2 regions of the Pseudomonas sp. C2.3V genome follow, and region 2 is predicted to be linked to the other one. Evidence: predicted binding sites of a transcription regulator. Region 2 holds the regulator's gene; the other holds the start of a gene.
The links. Region 2 encodes FliA, which starts transcription of late flagellar genes. Its sites were predicted from a motif close to CTAAAGTTTNNNNNNNNNNNGCCGNTAA; they were not measured.
Positions count from the first base shown of each region.

Region 1: the regulator FliA is predicted to act here: its motif matches at 1,565-1,592, upstream of AC4LF3_RS22355 (methyl-accepting chemotaxis protein).

Region 1 is NZ_JBZUBN010000002.1:563,610-567,027, forward strand. Features, by position in the region: gene AC4LF3_RS22345 (sigma-54-dependent Fis family transcriptional regulator) at 1-858, shown strand, start outside; gene AC4LF3_RS22350 (hypothetical protein) at 1,014-1,511, opposite strand; gene AC4LF3_RS22355 (methyl-accepting chemotaxis protein) at 1,726-3,418, shown strand, end outside.
Region 2 is NZ_JBZUBN010000001.1:1,709,565-1,712,982, forward strand. Features, by position in the region: gene flhF (flagellar biosynthesis GTPase FlhF) at 1-963, shown strand, start outside; gene fleN (flagellar synthesis regulator FleN) at 1,139-1,966, shown strand; gene fliA (RNA polymerase sigma factor FliA) at 1,963-2,703, shown strand; gene AC4LF3_RS08075 (chemotaxis response regulator CheY) at 2,783-3,157, shown strand; gene AC4LF3_RS08080 (protein phosphatase CheZ) at 3,177-3,418, shown strand, end outside.

The DNA of each region.
Region 1 (3,418 bases), on a different contig from region 2:
AAGGTGTTGGAGCATGATGTGCCGGTTCTTCTCTATGGGGAGACCGGGACTGGCAAGGAGGCTTTCGCTACTGCGCTGCACCGTGCCAGTTCACGTGCAGGCAAGCCATTTATCGCACTCAACTGTGCGGCCATTCCCGAGGCGCTGATCGAGAGCGAGCTGTTTGGTTATTGCGGCGGAACATTTACCGGTGCACGTAAAGAGGGCATGGCAGGCAAGCTCCAGCATGCCAATGGCGGCGTCCTGTTCCTTGATGAAATTGGCGATATGCCGCTTGCCCTTCAAACCCGGCTGCTGCGTGTTCTAGAGGAGCGTCATGTCGTTCCGTTGGGAAGTACCGTACCACAGCCGCTTGATATTCGCCTGATCAGTGCCAGCCATCGAGACCTCAAGGCGCTGGTGGCGGCGGGTCAGTTTCGGGAAGATCTCTATTACCGCCTGACTGGCCTGCAAGTCACCCTGACGCCTTTGCGAGAACGAAGCGACAAGGCTGAGCTGATCGATCATCTGCTCCGAGAAGAGGCTCGTGGCAAAGAAATTCGAGTGGAACCGGCAGCCAGGCAGGCGCTACTGGCGCAGCCATGGCCCGGCAATATTCGTCAGCTGAGAAACCTGTTGAGAACGCTTGTAGCCTTGAGCGAAGGGTGCTGGATCGGCCTCAGGGATGTGGCAGCCGTGCTGCCGCTGGAGACACCTGCAGAAAATGCATGTAACCCTTTGGGGACAGCGGAGCGTGATGCCCTGGTTGCAGCCTTGCAGGCTGAGCACTGGCATCGGGGGCATGTGGCTGAGCGGCTCGGTATCAGTCGCAATACGTTGTACCGCAAGCTCCGTAAATACGGGCTGATCAACCGTTAATTAAGGTGGCATCTCTCACATCAACCGGAAGGCACCAGGCCGATTAACGGCTATATTAAACGGCTCAGCATTCCAGATTCGCCGTGTCCCGATTGTGTTGATCGGGGCACGCTTGAGAGTTGGCTTTCTCGTCTATACGACCTTCACGAGGTTATCTACTGACAAGCGGCCTGCCCAAGCTCTACCAGCTTTCCACCTTGCCTCAGTTTTGCTGCATCCACCACTCTGACAAGCTTTGCGGGCGTACCGTACTGTTTGGCACTCAGGCAAACGGATTCGGCCAGCCGGAACTGCAAGGTATGATCATCGACAACACCTATCTGCAGCAGGGACGGTGTAACCCAGCGGGCTTCCTTGATAGGGCTTTTCTTGTTCGAGACAAGTGCATGAATCAGTTGCTGCCGCTGAGCGACATCAGTAGTTCCCGCTTGAGCCTCGCGCGGAGTTGAAGCGGCACGAAGCCCGAGATAACCCAGGGCAGCGCTCACAATCATGAGCAACAACAGTACTTTCCTGGCTTTCGACATCGTCGGTGGTTTACTCCAGGGAAACAGGTCAGTCATCTCGTCGGCGGCCATGCGGAGCATATCGTTTTCCCCGATCATCAATGCAAGCTCCGGCTGAAGGCTATGGCGCACGAGCCAGACGCGCAAATTATCCGCCGATACAGACATCGAGCGTTATAGGGCTTGGACACATATTCTTTCTAAAGATTTTTTCTATCGGTTCGATAGAGAATGTGATGCCTTGCAAGGGCAGCCTTTGGCTGCGCTCATCCTGCTTAACGTGCAGCCATAAAAGCACGACGGCAGGTAATCGACTGAGCTTCGTACCATTGATATCGAAGCAGACTCTGAGGTGAACATCGTGCTCCGAAACATCCCGTTGGGTTTCAAGCTTCTGCTGATTCTCATATGCCCACTTCTCGGCTTCCTATGGCTCGCGACGGCGAAGGTGGTTGATAGCTACCAGACCTTGCAGGAGATGAATCGAACGGTGGAAGCGAGCACGGTTGCCCAGAAGGTAAGTCAGTTAATTACTGTGCTGCAGCGTGAGCGCGGCGCAAGCGGTGTTTATCTGGGCAGCAAGGGAAATGCAATGCGGGATATGCTGCCTCGCATGCGTCAGCAGACGGATGAAGCTATGGCGGCCTTGCGCGCGCTTTCTGGAAGCGCCAGTGAGATTCGCGATGCCATGGCTGGATTGGATGGTTTGAAAGCCACCCGTGACCAGATCGATACGCTGGGCATCACCAACCGTGAATCAGGCTCGCGGTTTACCAAAGTCATTCAAACGCTGATTGGATTCACTCATTCACTGGAGCACAATGTGAATGAGCCATCGCTTGCCCGAGCGTTATCCTCGCTTAATGAATTCATCGAGATGAAGGAGCGGGCAGGTCGTGAGCGGGCCATGCTAGGTGTCGTGTTCAACCAGGATCGGTTCGATTCTGATCTGCTATCAGCTTTCAGCCGTAACCTGGGTGAGTTTTCCGCCTACTCCGAGGCCTTCAGACGTAACGCGTCTGAGGCGCTTGTGCGCAAGCTTGATGAAAAGATGCAGCAGCCCAGCGCGCTTGAGGTCGCACGTCTGCAGCGTCTGGCATTCGAGACGCCGATCGGTCAGTCACTGGGTGTGTCGGCCGAAGGATGGTTCAAAACTTCGACGAGCCGAATCGATCTGATGGGTGAAGTAGAGGAAGAGTTGGGACAGCAGGTGGGCGCCCTGGCGGCCAAGGCGCAGCATCATGCGTCAGCCGTTCTGTGGACAACGCTGGGTGTCGCAGTGCTTGCGCTGTTGGTCGTCTCGGTGCTGTCCTACCTGATCATTCGCAACATCAGCGTTGCCGTAAAAGCGGTGAACAATGCGCTGCTGGCACTTTCGCAACGCGATCTTACTGCGCGATCCGATTACAAGGGCAAGGACGAATTTGGCGAGATTACCCATAACCTCAATCGTATGGCTGACGAGTTGGGTCAGGTGATTCAAGAGATTGGTAACGCCACCACGCAAGTTGCGACGGCCGCGGAAGAGTCTTCAGCGGTCACACTTCAGACCAGCAAGAGCATTGAGCGCCAGCGCCAGGGTACTGAGCTTGTTGTCACCGCGATCAACCAGATGAGCGCGACCGTGCGGGAGGTGGCTCAGAGCACCAGCGATGCCGCCAGCATGTCACAAGAGGTCAACCAGAGCACAAGCCAGGGGCGACGTGAAGTGGAAAGCACGATCAGTGTCATACGCGAACTGTCTGCGCAGGCCGATCAGACCGCAGCCATCATCAGCGACCTGAAGCGAGAAAGCGACTCCATTTCCACGGTGCTTGATGTGATCCGCGGCATTGCGGACCAGACCAATTTGCTGGCGCTCAATGCAGCCATCGAAGCGGCGCGGGCCGGCGACCACGGTCGGGGCTTTGCGGTGGTGGCTTCCGAAGTACGTATGCTGGCTCAAAAGACACAAGAGTCTACTGGCAATATTCAGCAGATGATTGCAAACCTGCAGACAGGCTCTGATCGCGCTACTCAATCGATGCAGGAGACTGTAGGCAAGGCTCGCGCAG
Region 2 (3,418 bases):
GCCGCGCCTTCTGCCGAAGAGCGCCGCGCGCTGGATGCCATGCGCTCCGAGATCACCGGGCTACGTGAATTGATTGAAGTGCAGCTGGGCTCTATCGCCTGGGGCCAGATGCAGGACAAGCGTCCTGACGAAGCAAACTTTTGGCGCCGTCTGCAACGCATAGGTCTTCCGGCTGATCTGTGCCGTGACCTGATGGCGCGTGTGGCAAATGTGAACGAGCCCCGTCAGGCCTGGCGTATGCTGTTGGCCCACCTGACCCAGGCAATCGACACGCCCCAGGTTGATCTGCTGGAAGAGGGCGGTATCGTCGCGTTCGTCGGTCCCGCCGGATCGGGTAAGACCACTACGCTGTCCAAAATGGCAGCGAGCTATGTTCTGAAGTATGGCGCGCAAAGTCTTGCGCTGGTCACCATGGATAGCCATCGCATCGGCGCCCAAGAGCAAATCAAGACGTTGGGTCATATTCTCGATGTGCCGGTTACCGTTGTAGATCCACGTCAGTCGTTGGCTCAGGCGCTTGAGCCACTGGCTCGCAAGCGCATGGTCCTGATCGATACGGCAGGTATCCCGGCCAATGACCCCTCCCTGCGTCTGCAGCTGGAAGCGCTGGCTAATGAGAAACTGAAGATTCGCAACTATCTGGTCATGGCTGTAACCAGCCAGAGCCAAGTGCTGAAAGCGGCTTATCACAACTACAAGGGGTGCGGTCTGGCTGGTTGTGTTCTGACCAAACTGGATGAATCCGCGACGTTGGGTGAAGCGCTCGGTATAGCCATTAGCCATCATATCCCGGTAGCCTATCTCTCCGACGGTCCTCGCATCCCTGACGACCTGCATATTGCGCGCAAGCATCAGCTGGTTAGCCGTGCAGTCAATCGTCAGCTGACCGAGGAGCCAGCAGAGGAAACCATGGCGGATATGTTTGCCGAGCTCTATCAAAAGCCGGCCAAGCGCGTCGGTTAAGTTACAGTTTTTTGCGAGTTGGGTAAGGTTTTTGCAATAGAAGGTTTACAGGCGTCGTAGTGTCAGAAAGCAGTACACGCTTCAGGTTTAAGTGCCAGCTGGCTCGTTAGCATAACGATCTGGCTACACCATAAGTGCCCCTACGGGCTGGCTGGTTTTTCATAGGTGTACAGCAATGGGTATGCATCCCGTACAGGTAATTGCAGTGACAGGCGGCAAGGGAGGCGTTGGGAAAACCAACGTTTCGGTAAACCTTTCGCTAGCGTTGGCTGAACTGGGCCGACGTGTCATGTTGCTCGATGCCGACTTGGGCTTGGCAAACGTCGACGTTTTGCTCGGTTTGACTCCGAAGCAGACGCTCGCCGATGTGATCGAAGGCAAATGTGATCTTCGCGACGTGATTTTGCAAGGCCCTGGCGGTATCCGGGTCGTTCCGGCGGCTTCCGGTGCGCAAGCCATGGTGCAGTTGTCGTCTCTTCAACATGCCGGTCTGATCCAGGCATTCAGTGACATCAGCAACGATATCGATGTGCTTGTTGTCGATACGGCTGCTGGCATCGGTGATTCGGTCGTGAGCTTTGTACGGGCTGCCCAGGAAGTGCTTCTGGTGGTCTGTGATGAGCCTACTTCGATCACGGACGCTTATGCGCTTATCAAGATGTTCAACCGCGATCATGGAATCACGCGGTTTCGCGTACTGGCGAATATGGCATTGACGCCCCAGGAAGGTCGCAATCTCTTTGCTAAGCTGACCAAGGTAACTGACCGTTTCTTGGATGTGGCTCTGCAGTATGTGGGTGCGGTTCCTTTTGATGAATGTGTACGGAAAGCCGTCCAGAAGCAGCGGTCCGTATACGAAGCATACCCGCGCTCCAAAGCCGCTCTGGCTTTCCGGGCCATTGCCCAGAAGGTGGATGCTTGGCCCTTGCCAGCCAACCCACGCGGTCACTTGGAGTTTTTCGTCGAACGATTGGTGCAACCCACTGTAGGGCCAAATGTATGACAGCGTCCAGCGGTCTCCGTATGTACAGTAAATCTCAGACCCATTCACAGCAGGAGCAACTGATCAATCAGTATGCGCCGCTGGTCAAGCGCATTGCCTATCACCTGTTGGCGCGTCTGCCTGCCAATGTACAGGTGGAAGATCTCATGCAGGCCGGCATGATCGGCCTGCTCGAGGCCTCCAAGAAGTACGATGCCGGCAAAGGTGCAAGCTTTGAAACCTATGCCGGTATCCGTATCCGCGGAGCCATGCTGGACGAGGTTCGCAAAGGTGATTGGGCACCTCGTTCGGTGCATCGTAACAGCCGTATGGTGGCCGATGCGATTCGTGCTGTTGAAGCAAGAACGGGTCGTGACGCTAAAGATCCTGAAGTTGCTGCCGAACTTGGTGTAAGCCTTGAAGAATATTACGGCATTCTCAATGACACATTGGGAAGTCGCCTGTTCAGCTTCGATGACTTGATGGAAGAGGGTGAGCACGGTCTCGAAGAGAGCGGAGCCCATGATTTCGAGCCAGGTCGAGGACTGGAAGATGATCGTTTCAAGCAGGCCCTGGCGGAAGCCATTGCCAATCTTCCAGAGCGTGAGCGTCTCGTCTTGTCGCTGTATTACGACGAGGAGTTGAACCTAAAGGAAATCGGAGAGGTGCTTGGGGTAAGTGAATCCCGAGTCTGTCAACTGCACAGTCAGTGCGCAGCACGTCTGCGGGCTCGTCTGGCTGAATGGCGTTCGCGCTAAGGCAAAACACTAAGCATGTATGGCATGCCTTTGAAAAGGCATGTCTGGGGTAAGGATGGAGGTCGACTTGGACAAAGATATGAAAATTCTCATCGTGGACGATTTTTCCACCATGAGACGCATCATCAAGAATCTGCTGCGAGATCTGGGGTTCACCAATACTACCGAGGCCGACGACGGCTTGACGGCGTTGCCGATGCTGCAAAGCGGCAACTTCGACTTCCTGGTAACGGACTGGAACATGCCGGGTATGACCGGTATCGACCTGCTACGGGAAGTCCGTGCCGATGCACGCCTGAAGAACCTGCCTGTTCTGATGGTAACGGCCGAAGCCAAGCGCGAACAAATTGTCGAGGCAGCTCAAGCGGGTGTGAATGGTTACGTTGTGAAGCCGTTTACTGCCCAGGTGCTCAAAGAAAAGATCGACAAGATCTTTGAGCGGGTCAACGGCTGATAACCATCTCGAGGATGTTATGGACCTTGGCAGTAAATCATTCGAAGACCTGGAATCGACCCTGAAAAAGCATGCCCAAGAGCTGGTTGCCAGCCTTGAAGATGGCAATTTCAGCCAGGCAGTGCAGCTCATCAATGAGCTCAATCAGGTGCGAGATCGTGGTCTGTATCAGGAAATCGGCAAGCTGACGCGTGAGTTGCACAACGCGATCGTCAACTTCCAGATCGATCCCCAGGCGTCCTATGCCAATGAAGTAACAAA